DNA from 3 places in the Pararhizobium sp. genome. Region 3 is predicted to be linked to each of the others. Evidence: riboswitches for the same ligand, from Rfam matches in the RefSeq annotation. Region 3 holds a riboswitch; each other region holds the start of a gene.

What was found. A riboswitch is a leader RNA that binds a small molecule or an ion and turns the genes downstream of it on or off. The one in region 3 is predicted to bind cobalamin.
Region 1: it holds a riboswitch for cobalamin, as region 3 does, so the genes downstream of both, ACQY8Q_RS17670 (aromatic ring-hydroxylating oxygenase subunit alpha) here and cobU (bifunctional adenosylcobinamide kinase/adenosylcobinamide-phosphate guanylyltransferase) in region 3, are expected to answer to the same signal.
Region 2: it holds a riboswitch for cobalamin, as region 3 does, so the genes downstream of both, metE (5-methyltetrahydropteroyltriglutamate--homocysteine S-methyltransferase) here and cobU (bifunctional adenosylcobinamide kinase/adenosylcobinamide-phosphate guanylyltransferase) in region 3, are expected to answer to the same signal.

Annotation. Positions count from the first base shown of each region.
Region 1 is NZ_CBDIHY010000003.1:2,499,780-2,505,287, forward strand. It holds gene ACQY8Q_RS17650 (L-threonylcarbamoyladenylate synthase) at 1-163, opposite strand, end outside; gene ACQY8Q_RS17655 (diguanylate cyclase domain-containing protein) at 402-1,463, shown strand; gene ACQY8Q_RS17660 (DUF6656 family protein) at 1,464-2,069, opposite strand; gene ACQY8Q_RS17665 (hypothetical protein) at 2,198-2,419, shown strand; cobalamin riboswitch at 2,423-2,621, shown strand; gene ACQY8Q_RS17670 (aromatic ring-hydroxylating oxygenase subunit alpha) at 2,745-3,995, shown strand; gene ACQY8Q_RS17675 (2Fe-2S iron-sulfur cluster-binding protein) at 3,997-5,094, shown strand; gene ACQY8Q_RS17680 (hypothetical protein) at 5,266-5,481, shown strand.
Region 2 is NZ_CBDIHY010000001.1:202,175-207,682, reverse strand. It holds gene ACQY8Q_RS00915 (ROK family transcriptional regulator) at 1-70, shown strand, start outside; gene ACQY8Q_RS00910 (TetR/AcrR family transcriptional regulator C-terminal domain-containing protein) at 94-834, opposite strand; gene ACQY8Q_RS00905 (multidrug effflux MFS transporter) at 1,006-2,202, shown strand; gene ACQY8Q_RS00900 (DUF418 domain-containing protein) at 2,265-3,461, opposite strand; gene ACQY8Q_RS00895 (TetR/AcrR family transcriptional regulator) at 3,467-4,081, opposite strand; cobalamin riboswitch at 4,268-4,482, shown strand; partial or broken gene metE (5-methyltetrahydropteroyltriglutamate--homocysteine S-methyltransferase) at 4,591-5,508, shown strand, end outside.
Region 3 is NZ_CBDIHY010000003.1:3,887,168-3,892,675, reverse strand. It holds gene ACQY8Q_RS24695 (chloride channel protein) at 1-1,463, opposite strand, end outside; cobalamin riboswitch at 1,703-2,097, shown strand; gene cobU (bifunctional adenosylcobinamide kinase/adenosylcobinamide-phosphate guanylyltransferase) at 2,271-2,795, shown strand; gene cobW (cobalamin biosynthesis protein CobW) at 2,799-3,863, shown strand; gene cobN (cobaltochelatase subunit CobN) at 4,057-5,508, shown strand, end outside.

The DNA of each region.
Region 1 (5,508 bases), 1.4 Mb from region 3:
TCATTTCATAGATGCGGCTGATCGCATCGGGATTGGTGGCGTCGGCCGCCAGCCCATAGACCGTCTCTGTCGGGATCGCGACCGGCAGGCCTTCACCGAGCGTTTCGCAGGCGACCGCCAAGGCGCGGTCCGGCTCGGTTCGTGTGTCTATGATCAGCGCCATCAAGCTTCCAAACGTCAATGCGCCCGTCTTTGAAAAGCCAGGCAGGCGCTCCGGGGTTTCCTTTACAGGGGGAAGCTGGACGTTGCCAAGCGCATTCGCTGGCGATCTGAAGAGTGGCATCACATGTGCCGCTTCGCGAAAGCCGGAATTAAGGTTTCCTAAAATGCGACAGGTCCGGTTAGCGGCAGAGAAAGCCAGCCATGTTAGCTGTCCGATCCTGCACTCAGCCGGAGCCCTTATGGCCAACAAGAAATCCATGCCGAACGACCTTGCCCTGCGGATCGCCACCGCCATGCACCAGATGGGCATCGATGCCATTCCGAGGAATTATGAACTTGTCTACGAGGCTTATGGCGGCGCCAATCCGGATCTGGTCCGCGAGTTCATCGCACTCGGCAAATACAAGTCGCAAACGGCGCTTGACGAACTTGGCCGCAAATATCTGCCGCATCATCACGAGGCGAGTGTGCTGGCGCGATCGACAACGATCGTGCGCGACGAGATGAGCAATTTCATGAACCTTCTGTCGCGGGAAAAGGACCAGCTTGATGATTATGGACGGTTGATCAGCGAGGCGACGAAAGCGCTGGTGGTGTCCGATGACGCAAGCCAGGCGGCGCTTGCCAATTCCATCCAGGCGCTGAAGCGGGCCACCGAACGGCAGGTGTCGCACAATGCCGAATTGGGAGAGAGCGTCATCGCGCAATCCACCGTCATCGCCGGTGTCCAGAAGGACCTTGCCGACTTCGAAGCGCGGAAATTCTCAGATACGGTCACCGGGCTTGCCAATCGCCGCGCCTTCAACAAGGCGCTCGCCAAGGTCTACGCCGATCCCGACCTGCCGCTTGCCTGCGGCATCGCCATTGCCGAACCCGATACCAGCCGGCGATTGTCCGGCGAACAGGCGGCCGCATTGGCGGAGCCGTTGGCCAAGCATATCGGCGGGATTATCCAGCAGGCGTTTCCGTCAAGCGAACTGGTCGCCCGTTTCGACGGCACCCGTTTCGGTTTTCTGGTTACCGCGGGCGAGGAGCGGGAGGTGGTGCGGCTTGTGGCGCTTTTGCGCTCGGCCTTGCGCGGCACGCATTTCAAACATCCGAAAACCGGCCGCGATCTCGGCTGCGTCACGCTTTCGGTCGGCATATGCATGTCGGATGATGCCAGCAACGCTTTCGATCTTGTCGGTACGGCGGAAAAGGCGCTCGGCAGGGCGCAGGGCAAGGGTGGAGACCAGACGATCGTTCATGGGGCCGAAAGCGAGCAGCCGCCCGGGCGCGACTGGCTGATCTACAAGCAGTGATCAGAGGCTGCCGATGATCTTGCGAAGCTGTTCGTTGCGGGCGCCAAGCAGAAGCACGTTCTTCAGTGCTTCCTTTGGGTCACGGGTGCGAAACAACAGCCCATTGTCGTGCACGGCGCGATTGACAGTCAGCTTGCCTGCCTCGGCATCCATCTCGGTTGCGACGGCAAAATACATCCGCGAATAACCGAGTTTGATCTTCTCGAAAAAGTGCTGGTCGTCGCCGATGTCGGAGAAGAAGTTGGCAATGTAGAACGACCAGCGGACGTCCTCGAACTTGGCGAATTTCGTCCGCGCTGCGGTGACGTGGCAGTAGCCGAGATGCGGGCTATCGGCGAGCGTGCGGTGAAACAGCAGTTTCGGGAAACGGATCGAGCGGTGGAAGCCGTTGATCCGGTCATGCGTCACGGTCCCGGCCGCTTCAAGCTTCTTGCCGGTGCGGGTGGCGACCTCCTGGTGGGTCAGATAGCGCTTTTCAGCGGCACTCCATTCCTGCTGGTGCCGGTTGATCCGCCCGGTGCGCAGGAATTCGGTATAGATCGCGGCCTTCGCCGCCGGAACCGGCTTCTTGACTGCGGCGGCATCGAAATATCTCAAGTTTGACATCGGCCTGTACCAAAATGCGCAGAATGCGGACGAAGCACTCCGGGGCGTAATCGCTCGTGAGATGACGCTAACGTGTTATGGTTAATGCAGTCTTGCCAAGCTTAAACCTTTTGCCGCGAAATATGCGCATGACTGCGCCAGTATTGGCGCTGTTCGATGTCGCAAAGAGGCCGCATTGCAGCCGATTGCCGAAGCGTTGCGCGGAAAACCGGGCTTTTGCTGAAAATTCAGAAGATCACGTTGTTTATGCTTATAAAATAGCCAGATGGACTGTGGTCTCAAGCAATATGTTGCGTGTCGTCTTTCTGGAATCGGATGTCGTTAATTGGCGGCTGTTTTTCCGGGCGTGAGGATTAGATGAAGACACTCAAGGTGCCGTCTTTATAGGGAAGGGCGGAGAATTGGGAAGCCGGTCGAAATCCGGCGCTGCCCCCGCAACGGTGGTGGAGCGAAACCTCGGCAAAAGGCCACTGGAGAAATCCGGGAAGGCGCCGGGATCGTCCGCAAGGACAGCTCCAGAGCCCGGAAACCAGCCTTGTGATGAAATTGATATCTGGGTTGCGGCGGGCAGCCGGAAGGAGAACCACTGTAACCACGCGCTCTCCCGGCGCGCCGGCGGTTCCTTTCCTGTATGCTGCAACTTTCAAAAAAGTTGGCGAGCACAAGGAAATGACCATGGATCTCCGCAGTGAAGTCCTCCGCACATTGAAGAACCGGCGCGATACACACAGCCTTGAACAGGCCTTCTACACCGATCCCGATCTCTACAGGCTCGATATGGAGGAGATCTGGTACAAGGACTGGCTGTTCATCGGCCATGACTGCGAAATCCCGAAATCCGGCAATTATTTCACCGTCCAGGTCGGCGAATATCCGGTCGTCATCGTCCGTGACCGCACCGGTACTGTGCGGGCGCTGCACAATTCCTGCCGCCATCGCGGTTCGCGCGTCTGCGCCGGTGCCAAGGGCTCGTCTGCCAAGCTCGTCTGTCCCTATCACCAGTGGACCTATGAGCTGGATGGCAAGCTGCTGTTCGCCCGCCAGATGGGCGAGGACTTCGACAAGAACCAGCATGGTCTGAAACCGATCCACTGCGAAACCATCGGCGGCTATATCTTTATCTGCCTCGCGGAAGAGGCGATGGATTTCCAGCCCGTGCGCGACATGGTGTCGTCCTATGTGACGCCCCACAATCTGAAAGACACCAAGGTCGCGTTTGAAAGCACGATCATCGAGAAGGGCAACTGGAAACTCGTCTGGGAAAACAACCGCGAGTGCTACCACTGCGCCGCAAACCACCCCGAACTTTGCCGCACCTATCCGGAAGCCCCAACAGCAACCGGCGTGCAGGGTGCCAAGGACGATCCGGTCATCGCCGCCCATTGGGCACATTGCGAAGCCTCAGGCCTGCCGAGCGAGTTCAAGATCGATCACAAAGGCCAGTTCCGCGTCGCCCGCATGCCGCTGATCGAAGGGGCTGAAAGCTACACCATGTCCGGCAAGCGCGCCGTCCAGCGCCAGCTGTCCGACGATGTCAGCCAGAGCCATATCGGCACGCTGTTGTTGTTCCACTATCCGAGCACCTGGAACCATGTGCTGGCCGATCACGCCATCACCTTCCGCGTCCTGCCGCTTGGCCCCGAACTCACCCAGGTGACGACCAAATGGCTGGTGCACAAGGATGCCGTCGAAGGCGTTGATTACAATATTGAAGAACTGACGCATGTCTGGACCGAGACCAACGACCAGGATCGCCAGATCGTCGAGGAAAATGCCTTCGGCATCCGCTCGCCCGCCTATCAGCCCGGCCCCTATTCGCCGGAACACGAAGGCGGCGTGATGCAGTTCGTCGAATGGTACACCAACTTCCTGGCGGACCGCCTGCAGGGCAGCTCCATCTCCACCCCTCTGGTTCGGGTCGCCTGACATGACGATTGCTTCATCCTTCCGGCACTTCGACGAGTTGCAGCCGTTTAATGACCGGCAGCAACTGCTGGAATGCATCTCCGTCACCGCCGAAGGGCCGGATGTGATGACCTTCGGCTTCAAGGCCGACAAAGACAGCTGGTTCCGCTATCTGCCAGGCCAGTTCGTCACGCTCGAACTGCCGGTGACGCCAGACGATCCGGTGATGCGCACCTACACGCTGTCCTCGACGCCATCGCGGCCGTTTTCGGTTGCCGTCACCGTCAAGGCGCAGGCATCGAGCATCGGCACACGCTGGATGTTCGACAACCTCAAGCCGGGTATGAAGCTGAAGGCCTTCGGCCCGCTCGGCGATTTCTCCTTCGTGCGTCATCCCGGCGAAAAATATCTGTTCATCTCGGCCGGTTCCGGCATCACGCCAATGATGTCGATGACCCGCTGGATGGCCGATTGCGCCCCGCAAACCGATGTTTCCTTCCTCTCCTGCGCCCGCCAGCCGGACGATCTGTTGTTCCGCGACGAGCTGGAAAACATCTCCCGTAACATGCCGAACCTCAATCTCGGTTTCATCGTCGAGACCCATGCGCCGCGTCACAGCTGGCACGGGCTGCGCGGCCGTATCGAGACGTCGAAGCTGGCGCTGCTGGCGCCGGATTTCCGCGAGCGTACCGTGTTCTGCTGCGGCCCCGAACCGTTCATGCGCGGCGTCAAATCAATGCTGGAAAGCGTCGGTTTCGACATGAACCGCTATCACGAGGAGAGCTTTCAGCCGGCCAATGCGCCCGATCCGGCAGAACTTGCCATTCGCGCTGGCGCTGGCGAAGCGGATGCGGCAGCGGTCTCCACCGTGACCTTCACCATGGCCGGCAAGGACGCCAAGTGTCAGCCCGGCCAGACCATCCTGCAGACGGCACGCTTGGCTGGCGTGCGCATCGGGGCTGCCTGCGAGGGCGGACTGTGCGGTACCTGCCGGGTGATGAAGATTTCCGGAGAAGTCGAGATGAACCACAACGGCGGTATCCTCGATGACGAAATCGACGAAGGCTACATTTTGGCATGCTGTTCGCGGCCGATCGGTGACGTACAGATCGAGGCGTGATGTGCCGGAATTGCCGGGCGGCTGACAGTTGCCCGGCATAGCCGCCCGCTACCTCCAGCAAACCGCAGCCCGGCAAAAGGGCATTCACCATCATAGGATGTTTCACGGTAGCAAGCTTCGCGTAAGTTGCGGGGCCTAGCCTCAAGGTGCAATCGATACGGGGCGTGACATATGCGAACCAAAGATCTGACTTATGAGCTTCTCCAAGCCTCGAAGATGAGCGCCGAACGCAGCGACAAGAAGATGCTTGTGTTCCTCATCGAGATGGCACTTCTGGAGGCGGAACTGTCGATGCCGCCAACCATAGATATCAAACGCGCCCATCCGGTCCACATTCCCCAGATACCCCGATCGGGAAAATCGCGTATCGACATCGGAAACACGTGAACCTGGCCGGATTGCCGCAACTGTGGT
Region 2 (5,508 bases), on a different contig from region 3:
CGATGCGCCCGACAGCCGTGTGTCGCTACCGCCGGCAGAAACGGTGATCTTCCGGGAGGCCCTGCGATAACAAGGGCATAACATAGTTTTGCGTTACCTGGGCGTGGAATTGGCCGTTGCAGCGCGCTCGGTGTTGCTCACTGCGCCGGCGCCATAGGCCCGCATGAAGGTGCGCACGGCATTGCGGGCCGCAGTGTCCAGTTCTGCTTCCGTTGGCGTGACGCCAAACAGAGTGCTCATCTGCAGGTCGGCATTGACCAGCGCCAGGAACTGGCGGGCAGCGACGTCGAAATCGTCGATCTCCAGAAAGTTCTTGTGGGCGAGCCGGGCAAAAAGGGCAGCCAGAGCCGTGCCGATCTTGCCGGGGCCATGCTGGCGCCAGCTTTCGAACAGGTGCGGATAACGCTCGCCTTCGGACTGGACCAGCTTGCGCAGGAATTTTCCATCCTGGTTACAGATGCAATTGTGGCTGAGGCGCACGGCAAAGGCGACGAGATCGTCTTCGAGATTGTCCGGCTTCTCGGGAAAGGTCGAGAGGGTGGTGAACAGCATCGCGTTTGCCCTGTCCATCACGTCCTCGACAACGGCGGTGAACAGGTTCTCTTTTTCGCGGTAGTGATTGTAGACGGTCTGGCGGGAGACACAGGCTTCGGCGGCGATCTCGTCGATGCTGGCGCCGGTAAAGCCTTGACGGCAAAACACTTCCGCGGCGGCTTCCAGAATAGACTTGCGCTTGGCGCACTGTCCGCGCTGGCTGTGCACCGACATTTTCGGAACTGGGTCGCTATTGGTTTTCATAAGGTCGAAGATAATGTCTCTTGACGTTTTAGACAATGGTGTCTAATTTTACACATGTGTCCAATTATATTGACACTGCCTGCCAAGCCGCCGATGAATCTCCCAATCACCGCGCGATCCGCTGGCAGCGATTACATTGAAACCTTGAGAGCAACGCGGCGCGACACCGGTCCGGTTTTGTGCTGCCGTTTTCTGAAAGATGACCCCATGACGTCTTCCTTCTTCCGGACTGCGCTCATCCTCGGCCTGCTGTCGGCCATCGGCCCCTTCGCCATTGACATGTACCTGCCGGCGCTGCCCTCGATCGGGCAGGATCTGGGTGCCGAGAACCATATCGTGCAGCTGAGCCTGCTTGCCTTCTTCATCTCGTTTGCACTGTCGCAGCTGGTCTATGGCCCGCTGTCCGACATGTGGGGCCGCAAGGCACCGCTTTACATCGGTATCGGCATCTTCGCGCTCGCCAGCATCGGCTGTGCGCTGGCAAGCGATATCGAAACGCTGATTGCCTTCCGCTTCCTTCAAGGCATCGGCGGAGCAGCCGGCATGGTCATCCCGCGCGCCATTGTCCGCGACATGCACACCGGCGTACAGGCCGCCCGCCTGATGTCGCTCTTGATGTTGGTGTTCAGCATCTCGCCGATCCTAGCACCGCTGACCGGCAGCGCCGTCATCGAGTTCTACGGCTGGCGCGGCGTGTTCTGGGCCGTGATGATCGCCGCCTTCATCGGCCTCATCCTGCTGGCAACGCAGCTGCAGGAAACCCGTCCCAAAGAACATCGCGCCGAAAGCGGTCTGCGCAGCGCCATGGCGGCTTACGGCCTGCTGCTCAGGGACAAGAATTTTCTGACGCTGACCTTCATCGGTGGCCTCGGTATTTCCAGTTTCCTTGTCTATCTCGCCAACTCGCCTTTCGTGCTGATCGATTATTACGGGCTGACGCCGACGCAATACAGCTTCGCCTTCTCCATCAATGCCGTGTCGTTCTTCGCGGTGTCGCAGGCGACCGGCTGGTTCGGCGAGCGGTTTGGGCTTGTCCGCGTCATGCGCATCGCGGTGACGGCTTTTGCCTTGACCATGGCGGCGATGGCGATCGTCATGAGCCTCGGCTTCAATCAGCTTCCGGTGATGGCCGCGTTCCTGTTCGTCGGTTACGGCTTCCTCGGCCTCGTCATTCCGACCAGTGCTGTGCTGGCGTTGGAAGATCATGGTGAGATCGCTGGCACAGCATCGTCGCTGATGGGAACGCTGCATTTTGTCACCGCAGCCGTCGCCATGGTCATCGCATCGGTGTTCTTCGATGGCACCGCCGTGCCGATGGCGATGGGCATCGCGCTCTGCGCCGTTGGTGCATTGCTGCTCACCCAGGCCACCATCGGCCGCCGCGCGGTTGCCGCTGCCGAGTAAGCGGCCGGTCGCAGGGATACGCAACAACAAAGGCCCGGGGCGATACTCCGGGCCTTTGTTGTTCAGACAGCTTTGGTTCTCCGCCATTTCGGCCAAGCGGCGATAGTGATGGCACGCAGCCCCCATTCCAGCGGGCCATAGGCGAAACGCGCCATCCACCAACGGCTGAGCATCAACTGCAGCACGAAGATCGCCGCAGCCGCAAGCAGGCCGGCCAGCGGCGACCATTGCCCCATCAGCCTGAAGCCGTAAGCGTGGAACAGGACTGCGCAGATCAGGGATTGCAGCAGATAGTTGGACAGAGTCATGCGGCCCGCTGGCGCCAGCGCTGCCGCCAATGGCCGACCGGCTTTGTGCTGGAACAGCATCATCATACCGGCGAGGTAAGCTGCGGTCAGAAAGGGCCCAAGCAGAATACCGAGCGCCAGCCCCAGCACATCCCAACCGGTGCCAACCAGATAGACGGCGCCATAAGCATAGAGCGCCGAAGCCGGAAGGCCGACGAGCAGGCCGATCCGCAGCATTCGGGCGTAAAACGGTGCGTAGGTTTTGAAATCGGCCAGCATGCGTCTTTTGCCCGCTGCCATGCCGGCCAGGAACATGGCGAAGGCACACGGTGCCTGCATGGCGCCGGTGACCAGCCAGATTTCGCTGAGATCGCGCAGATGTTGCGCAATCACGGTGCCCGGCGTCTCGCGATAGGCTGCCATGATCCTGGTGGCGTCACTCAGCGACGTCGAGAAATCGACGGCGGATGGCAGCAATATTTGCATAAGGCCGAGGCAAGCCCAAAGCAGCGCCGTGGCGATGATCAGCACTTTGGCGAGCCTGAGTATCTTTGCCTCCGGCGCTTGCCGGAAGGCAAGAAGCAGGGCGCCAAGCACCGCATAGGTCGTCAGGATATCGCCGTGGAAAAGCAGCACGGCATGCAGAAGACCGATCACCCAAAGAGCGGCCTGGCGCCGCAGAATGCGTGGCAGAAACGCCGCTCCGGACTTCTCGGCCGACTGCATCTGCAGGGTGAAGCTGTAGCCGAACAGGAACGAGAACAGCAGGTAGAATTTCATTTCGAACAGAAAGGCGATGAGGAAGCGGACCGCCATATCCAGTTCCGACGTGAAGAATGGGTCAACCACCGAAGCACCGTAAAAAGGAGACAGGAAGGCGCAGATATTGACGATCAGGATGCCGAACAGGGCGAAACCGCGCACGGAATCGACGTCGAGGATGCGCTCCTCGGAGATTGTTTGATGGAGCATGACGGTCAAATCGCTCCGGTATTCAGGCCGTGGCGCAGGAAACGGTCGAGCAGCGTGTGCATCATCTGCTTGTTCTGCAGCGGCCGGAAGTCCGGATCGACGGCAATCCGGCTGAAGATGCCGTCGATCAACGCAGCGATCCAGACGGTCGCGCCTGGGACGTCAAGCGCCTGGTCGATCTGGCCGCGTTTTGCGGCCTCTCGCAGCAAAACTTGAAGTGCTTCACGCAGGATCTTGTCGTTACGCTCAACGCGGCTGCGGATTTCTCCCTCACGCGTGGCTTCTGCGGCAATTTCGAGCATCAGGCTTGCGAAGGCCGGATCGGCAGCGAGATCGAGCACCATGTCCATGAAGGCGACAAGGGCTGCATAGAGATCGCTCTGCTGATCGATCTCTTCGAAACAGGCGGCCAGCGCGACACCTTCCTGATCGACGATGGCGATGATGATCGCCTGCTTGTTTGGAAAATAGTGAAAGAGATTGCCGGGGCTCATCCCGGCGGCAGCGCAAATTTCCGCGGTGCTGGTGCCGTGAAACCCCTTCTGGGCGAAGCAGGCTGTTGCCGCATCAATGATTGTCTTGCGGCGTTCAGTATATTTTTCAGGATCGATTTTGCGCATCAGAACTGCTCACTAATTATTAGACTGATTACTCTATCTATTAATTGTGCGAGAATGTCAATCGCTACCAGCGGGTCCGGGTGGGTAGGCGAGCGCCGTGCGAGGGGTGCGGGTTTTAAAGGCGCGAGAATTCAATTAAAGACATAAGCATTCCTTTATGTCTCTTGACTGAGCTTCCTGCTTGACGCATGGTAATGAGATCGTGGTTCTCCGGAGTTCGCATCCGGAGCTAAGAGGGAATTCGGTGCGATACTGCAAGGTGTCCATGCCGGAGCTGCCCCCGCAACTGTAAGCGGCGAGTTTCTGTCTACCTAAAGTCACTGGGACGCGAATGCCCTGGGAAGACCGGACAGCGACGATGACCCGCAAGCCAGGAGACCTGCCGCGATAGATAACGTCCACGGGCGGGGTGTCCCGGTGTGCCGCTTTGCGAAACGGCAGCCCATGTCTACCGTTCGACACGCAACGCGTCCGCCAGTGCCTTGCCCTTAACAATCGGGGTAAGGAAAATGACCATCACCACAGCAAACCTGGGATTTCCCAGGATCGGGGCCAGGCGCGAACTGAAGTTTGCGCTGGAAAGCTATTGGGCCGGCAAATCGGGCGCAGAAGATCTGCTCACCACTGCCAAGGGCCTCAGGGCAAAAAACTGGAACCTCCAGAAAGACAAGGGGATCGCTGTCATCCCCTCCAACGATTTTTCGCTTTATGACCATGTTCTCGACACCGCCGTCATGGTCGGCGCCATTCCGGCGGCCTATGGCTGGACGGGCGGTCCGGTCGATCTCGACACCTATTTTGCCATGGCACGCGGTAGCGAGAGTGGCGGACACGCAAGCTGCGGTCATGCCGAACACAGTCACGGTGTTCCCGCCCTTGAGATGACCAAGTGGTTCGATACCAACTATCACTACATGGTGCCGGAATTCACCGTTGATCAGGCGTTCGAACTGACCCACAACCGGCCGCTCGAAGCCTTTCTTGAGGCAAAGGCGCTGGGTATTCACACCCGTCCGGTTATTCTCGGGCCGCTGACATTCCTCAAACTCGGCAAGGCGGCGCAGGACGGCGTGTCCCCGGTCAGCCTGCTCGACCGGTTGCTGCCGGTCTATGCCAAGCTGCTCAATGAACTGGCGGAAGCCGCTGTCGATTGGGTGCAGATCGATGAGCCTTGCCTCGTGCTCGACCTTTCCGATGCCGAGCGTGCCGCTTTCGCGCATGCCTATCAGACGCTTCGCCACGCGGCCCCCGGCCTCAAGGTGATGCTGGCAACCTATTTTGGCGCGATCGGTGACAATCTTGAGACAGCGCTGAAACTGCCGGTCGCTGGTCTGCATGTCGATCTGGTGCGGGCGCCGCAACAGGCCGCCGTGCTGATCGACAAGGCGCCGGCGGATCTGATCCTGTCGCTTGGTGTCATCGATGGA
Region 3 (5,508 bases):
AGCGGAAAGTCTCTGCGGAAATCCTCCAATGTTGCCTGCGCATCGATCGTGCGGACATCGGTGCGCATCAGGCGGCCGACGGTGAGGTTGCGGATCCAGCCGACATCATGGGCGCTACGGATGCTCTCACCGCGCAGGTGAAAGCGCCAGGTGGCGAACGAGTAACCGAAGGTGGTGCGCACCACGAGCGACGAGGTGATCACGGCAGCCAGAACAAGCACGGTGATCGGAAAGTCGCCGGTGATTTCCAACGCCAGGAATGTCATCGTCAATGGCCCGCCGATAATGGCGACCGCCAACGAACTCATGCCGACGACGGCATAGATGACCGGGGTCAGCGTCGCGTGGGCAAAGATATAGGGTGCAGAAAAAGCAAAAATCTTGCCGAGAAGCGCGCCCATGAACAGCGACGCAAAGAACAGGCCGCCGCGAAAGCCGGAACCAATCGACACGGCTGATGCGAGTGATTTCATCAGGAACAGGCCGATCAGCATCGGGATCGCTGGTGAACTGGCGAGATTGAGATGCAGGGCACCGTGACCGGCCGAAAGCACCTGCGGCGACACCAGTGCCAGGAGCCCGACGACAATGCCGCCGAGCGCCGGGCGCATGGGAGCAGGGATCGAGCTGCGGCGGGCAAGCCCCTCGATCAGCGAGACGCCCTTCATCAAGAGGATACCCATGCCGGCGCAGAAGCAGCCGAGCAGCAACGCCGGCAGATAGTCGGCCGGAACCACCGCCCCGAACTGGCCGACATCAATGGTGAAATCGCCCGCATACAGCCACCTGGCCACGAGATTTGCGATCAGGGCGGAAACCACGACCGGTGTCAGCGACACGATCGTATAGGTGCCGATGATCAGCTCGAACGCGTAGAAGGCACCGGTCAGCGGCGCATTGAATGCGGCAGCGATCGCACCGGCAGCACCACAGCCGACCAGGGTGCGCAGATCGGAGCGGCGAAGCTGCAGCGAGATGCCGAGCTTGGAGGCGATGCCGGACGCCAGCTGCGTGTAACCGGCCTCAAGCCCCACAGAGGCGCCAAAGCCGTTGGAAATCAGGTTCTGTACCGCGACGATGATACTGTCGGTCAGCGATAATCGCCCGCCATGCAGGGCGTTAGCCTCGATTGGGTCGACCATCGGCTTCTTGCGCCAGGACGCCAGGATCATCATCAGCAGGCCGAGAATGATCCCGCCGGCCACCGGCGCGATCAGCACTGAAATTTCACCCTGGAAATTGCTGGAGCTCAGCCTTTCATTATCGGCAATGCCGAAGATCAGGCTGTGCAGGCGGCTGGAAATGATGCTCATCGCGGTGACGGCAAGGCCCGACGTGACACCAACGATCATGCCCGCGACGACCAGGCCGAGTTCACTGCGCCGCGCAAAGGCGCGCATGCGCCCGAGATCGAAAAGCAGCGAGAGATAGCCGAGCCGCCGCAGGTTAAGTTTCGGAATCATCTTCAGCTTCATTGCCTGGCCATCCTGTCTCTGCGCCGTCCTGGGCATTTCCGCTTTTCTTCGAGTTGCGAAAACGGCCTGTCTTTTCTACGCAATTCCGGACGCAAAACCGCAGCACATCTTCGCTGGAATTGCTCTAGAAGGCATGGTCTGGGAGATCAAGCTTAGTCTTATCGAGGCCGGGTCAAGCCATGGCGGCGGAGGGAGTGCCGCAATTGACTTGATCCGGGCGAGCGCCTAATCATCAGCCATTGGATGGTTCCCGATATGCCGTTGCATGTTGGGAGTAAATGGGAATGCGACGGGCCGGACCCAGACCGGGCGTCCTTATCGCAGCCGACCCCGCGACTGTAGAACGGTCAGGGTTCGCCATCCGGGAAAGCCGATGCTTCCGGACTGTCCGCATTCGCGGCAGCGGCAAGGATTGGCCCAACCGGAAAAGCCACTGGAGTTGCATTACGATCTGCCGGGGCCGGACGCCTCTAAATCTACGAATCGTCCACCTCTTCGTGATGCCGTCGATTGCGGTCACGCAATCTGGCGCAAAAACTCTGGGAAGGCGAGGTGAGCCCGTTCGTCCCTTTTGGGGCGTGGCGCCGTGAGCCAGGAGACCTGCCATCCTCAAGGGCCCCGTCTCGATGGGGTTCGCCCATTCCAGGGAGAGATACTCCCGATGCCAGCACGGAGGTTGTCATGGCTTTATCATCCCGTTCCCGGAACGGCCCGTTTCGCGTTGCAGCGAATGCCTTTCTGCGTGAGCCAGGAATTCTTGTTCTTGCCGGCGCGCGCTGAGGCCGGGATCTTTTTATGACATCGATACAGTCAGGCAGCGTGCTGGTTCTGGGCGGCGCCCGTTCCGGCAAATCCGCTTTCGCCGAAAAACTCGTGACGGCGTCGGGTCTGCGCATGCATTACGTCGCGACCGGAAGGGCCTGGGACGGCGAGATGCAGGCAAGGATTAGCGAGCATCGCGATCGCCGGGGCGCCGATTGGCAGACCCATGAAGAGCCGCTCGACCTTGCCGGGTGCGTGAAGGCGATTGATGCGCCCGATCGCATTATTCTGATCGATTGCCTGACGCTCTGGGTCACCAATCTGATGATGGAACATCGGGATATCGCGGCGGAATTTGAACGGCTTGCGGCCTATATACCGCAGGCCAAGGCCCGGCTGGTCTTTGTGTCGAACGAGGTCGGACTGGGTATCGTGCCGGAAAACCGGATGGCGCGCGACTTTCGCGACCATGCCGGCCGGCTGCACCAGATCATTGCGGAGATTTCCGCAGACGTCTATTTTATCGCGGCTGGATTGCCGCTGAAAATGAAGGGTTGATCCATGACCATTGAAAAAGCCGCTCACGGCAAGATCCCGGCCACCGTTATCACCGGCTTTCTCGGTGCCGGCAAGACGACGATGATCCGCAACATCCTGCAGAATGCCGGCGGCCGGCGCATCGCGCTGATCATCAACGAATTCGGCGATCTCGGCGTCGATGGCGATGTGCTGAAGGGCTGCGGCGCCGAAGCCTGCAGCGAGGACGATATCATCGAGCTGACCAATGGCTGCATCTGCTGCACCGTCGCCGACGATTTCATCCCGACCATGACCAAGCTGCTGGAGCGCGAAAACCGCCCGGACCATATCATCATCGAAACGTCCGGTCTGGCGCTGCCTCAGCCGCTGATCGCCGCCTTCAACTGGCCGGATATCCGCACGCAGGTCACCGTCGATGGTGTCATCACAGTGGTCGATAGTGCTGCGGTTGCAGCTGGCCGTTTTGCCGATGACCACGACAAGGTCGATGCGCTGCGCGTCAACGACGACAATCTTGATCATGAGAGCCCGATCGAGGAATTGTTCGAAGACCAGCTGACCGCTGCCGACCTGATCATTCTCAACAAAACCGACCTGCTCGATTCGACTGGCCTTGCCTTTGTCCGTAACGAGGTTGCGTCGCGCACCAGCCGCAAGCCAACGATGATCGAAGCCAAGAATGGCGAAGTTTCCGCCGCTGTCCTGCTTGGTCTCGGCGTCGGCACCGAAAGCGACATCGCCAACCGCAGGTCCCATCACGAGATGGAGCACGAGGCCGGTGAAGAGCACAGCCATGACGAATTCGACAGCTTCGTCGTCGAACTGGGTTCGATTGCCGATCCGGCGGCTTTCATCGAAAAGCTGAAGCCGATCATTGCCGCGCACGACGTGTTGCGCCTGAAGGGCTTTGCCGATATTCCCGGCAAGCCGATGCGCCTGCTGATCCAGGGCGTCGGCACCCGCATCGACCAGTATTTCGACCGCCCCTGGGCTGCCGGCGAAGTGCGCCGCACCCGCCTGGTCGTCATCGGCCTGCACGACATGGATGAAGCGGCTGTGCGCGCAGCGATCGCTGCGGCGGTTTGACAATGGTGAGCGCGGCGTACCCCCCTCTGTCCTGGCGGACATCTCCCCCACAAGGGGGGAGATCAGCTGTGGCTGCCTCGCGCTCAAACCTCTTAGCGCAAGCGTCCCGGCGCCGCTCGGTCCCGATCTCCCCCCTTGTGGGGGAGATGTCACGGAGTGACAGAGGGGGGTATTGCTGCCCTTGGGGAATACTATGCATCTCCTCCTAGCCCAGAAAGGCACCATCACCGACGGCGAGGAGGCGATCGATCTTGGCCAGTCGCCAGCCGATATCCTGTTCCTGTCGGCCGCCGATACCGAGCTTTCATCGATCGCCGGCGCACATCGCATGCGCGCGGCGAAGTCGAGCCTGCGGGTCGCGAGCCTTCTGACGCTCAAGCACCCGATGTCGGTCGATACCTATGTCGAGCGCACGGCGCGTCATGCCAAGCTGATCATCGTTCGCCCACTCGGCGGCGCCAGCTATTTTCACTATGTGCTGGAGGCGCTGCATGCGGCCGCCGTCACCCATAAATTCCAGATTGCCGTACTGCCCGGTTGCGACAAGCCTGATCCTGGGCTGGAGCCTTTTTCGACCGTCTCCGCTGAAGACCGCAACCGCATGTGGGCCTATTTCACCGAAGGCGGCGCTGACAATATGGCCCGGCTGCTGGCCTACGCCGAGGCGCTGATCGACGGCTCGGAAAGGCCGGAATCGGCCGCACCGCTGATGAAGGCGGGGATCTGGTGGCCGGGTCAAGGTGTGATCGGGGTAGAGGCCTGGAAGAAGGCGGTTGGGTTTAGTGCCGCCGGTAAGATACCCCCCTCTGTCAGTTTTGCTGACATCTCCCCCTCAAGGGGGGAGATCAACGCGCGGCATACACGCCAATCCCAAGCGGAATTTGAGATTGCGGAACCTGATGTGGGAAGGCGGGTGCGTGCTCCAGCGATCTCCCCCCTTGAGGGGGAGATGCCCGACAGGGCAGAGGGGGGTATGCCTCCGAGAAACAAGAGCATCCCATCCCATTCGACGGTGGTAGCGGGAGAGGGGCTCGACCCCCCGACAGTTGCCCTCTGCTTCTACCGCGCGCTTGTTCAAAGCGGTGAGACCAAACCTGTCGAGGCCTTGATTGAAGCACTCAGTGCCGAAGGTTTGACGGTGCTGCCGGTGTTTGTTTCTAGCCTCAAGGATGCCGTGTCGATCGGCACGCTGCAGGCGATCTTTGGTGAGGTACCGCCCACCGTGGTGATGAATGCCACCGGCTTTGCTGTTTCCGCGCCCGGCGCCGACCGCAAGCCGACCGTGCTCGAGTTTTCCGATGCGCCCGTCCTTCAGGTTATCTTTTCAGGTTCGTCGCGGGCGGCCTGGGAAGCCTCGCCGCAGGGCCTGATGGCGCGCGATCTGGCTATGAACGTGGCGCTGCCGGAGGTCGATGGCCGCATTCTGTCGCGGGCCGTTTCGTTCAAGGCGGCGGCTGTCTATGACACCGATGTCGAGGCCAATATTGTCGGCCACGAGCCTCTGGCCGACCGTGTCGCGTTTGCCGCCAAGTTGGCGGCTAACTGGGCCAGGTTGCGCCAGGCGGCACCGGGCGAGCGCCGCGTCGCGATCATCATGGCAAACTATCCCAATCGCGACGGGCGGCTCGGCAATGGCGTCGGCCTC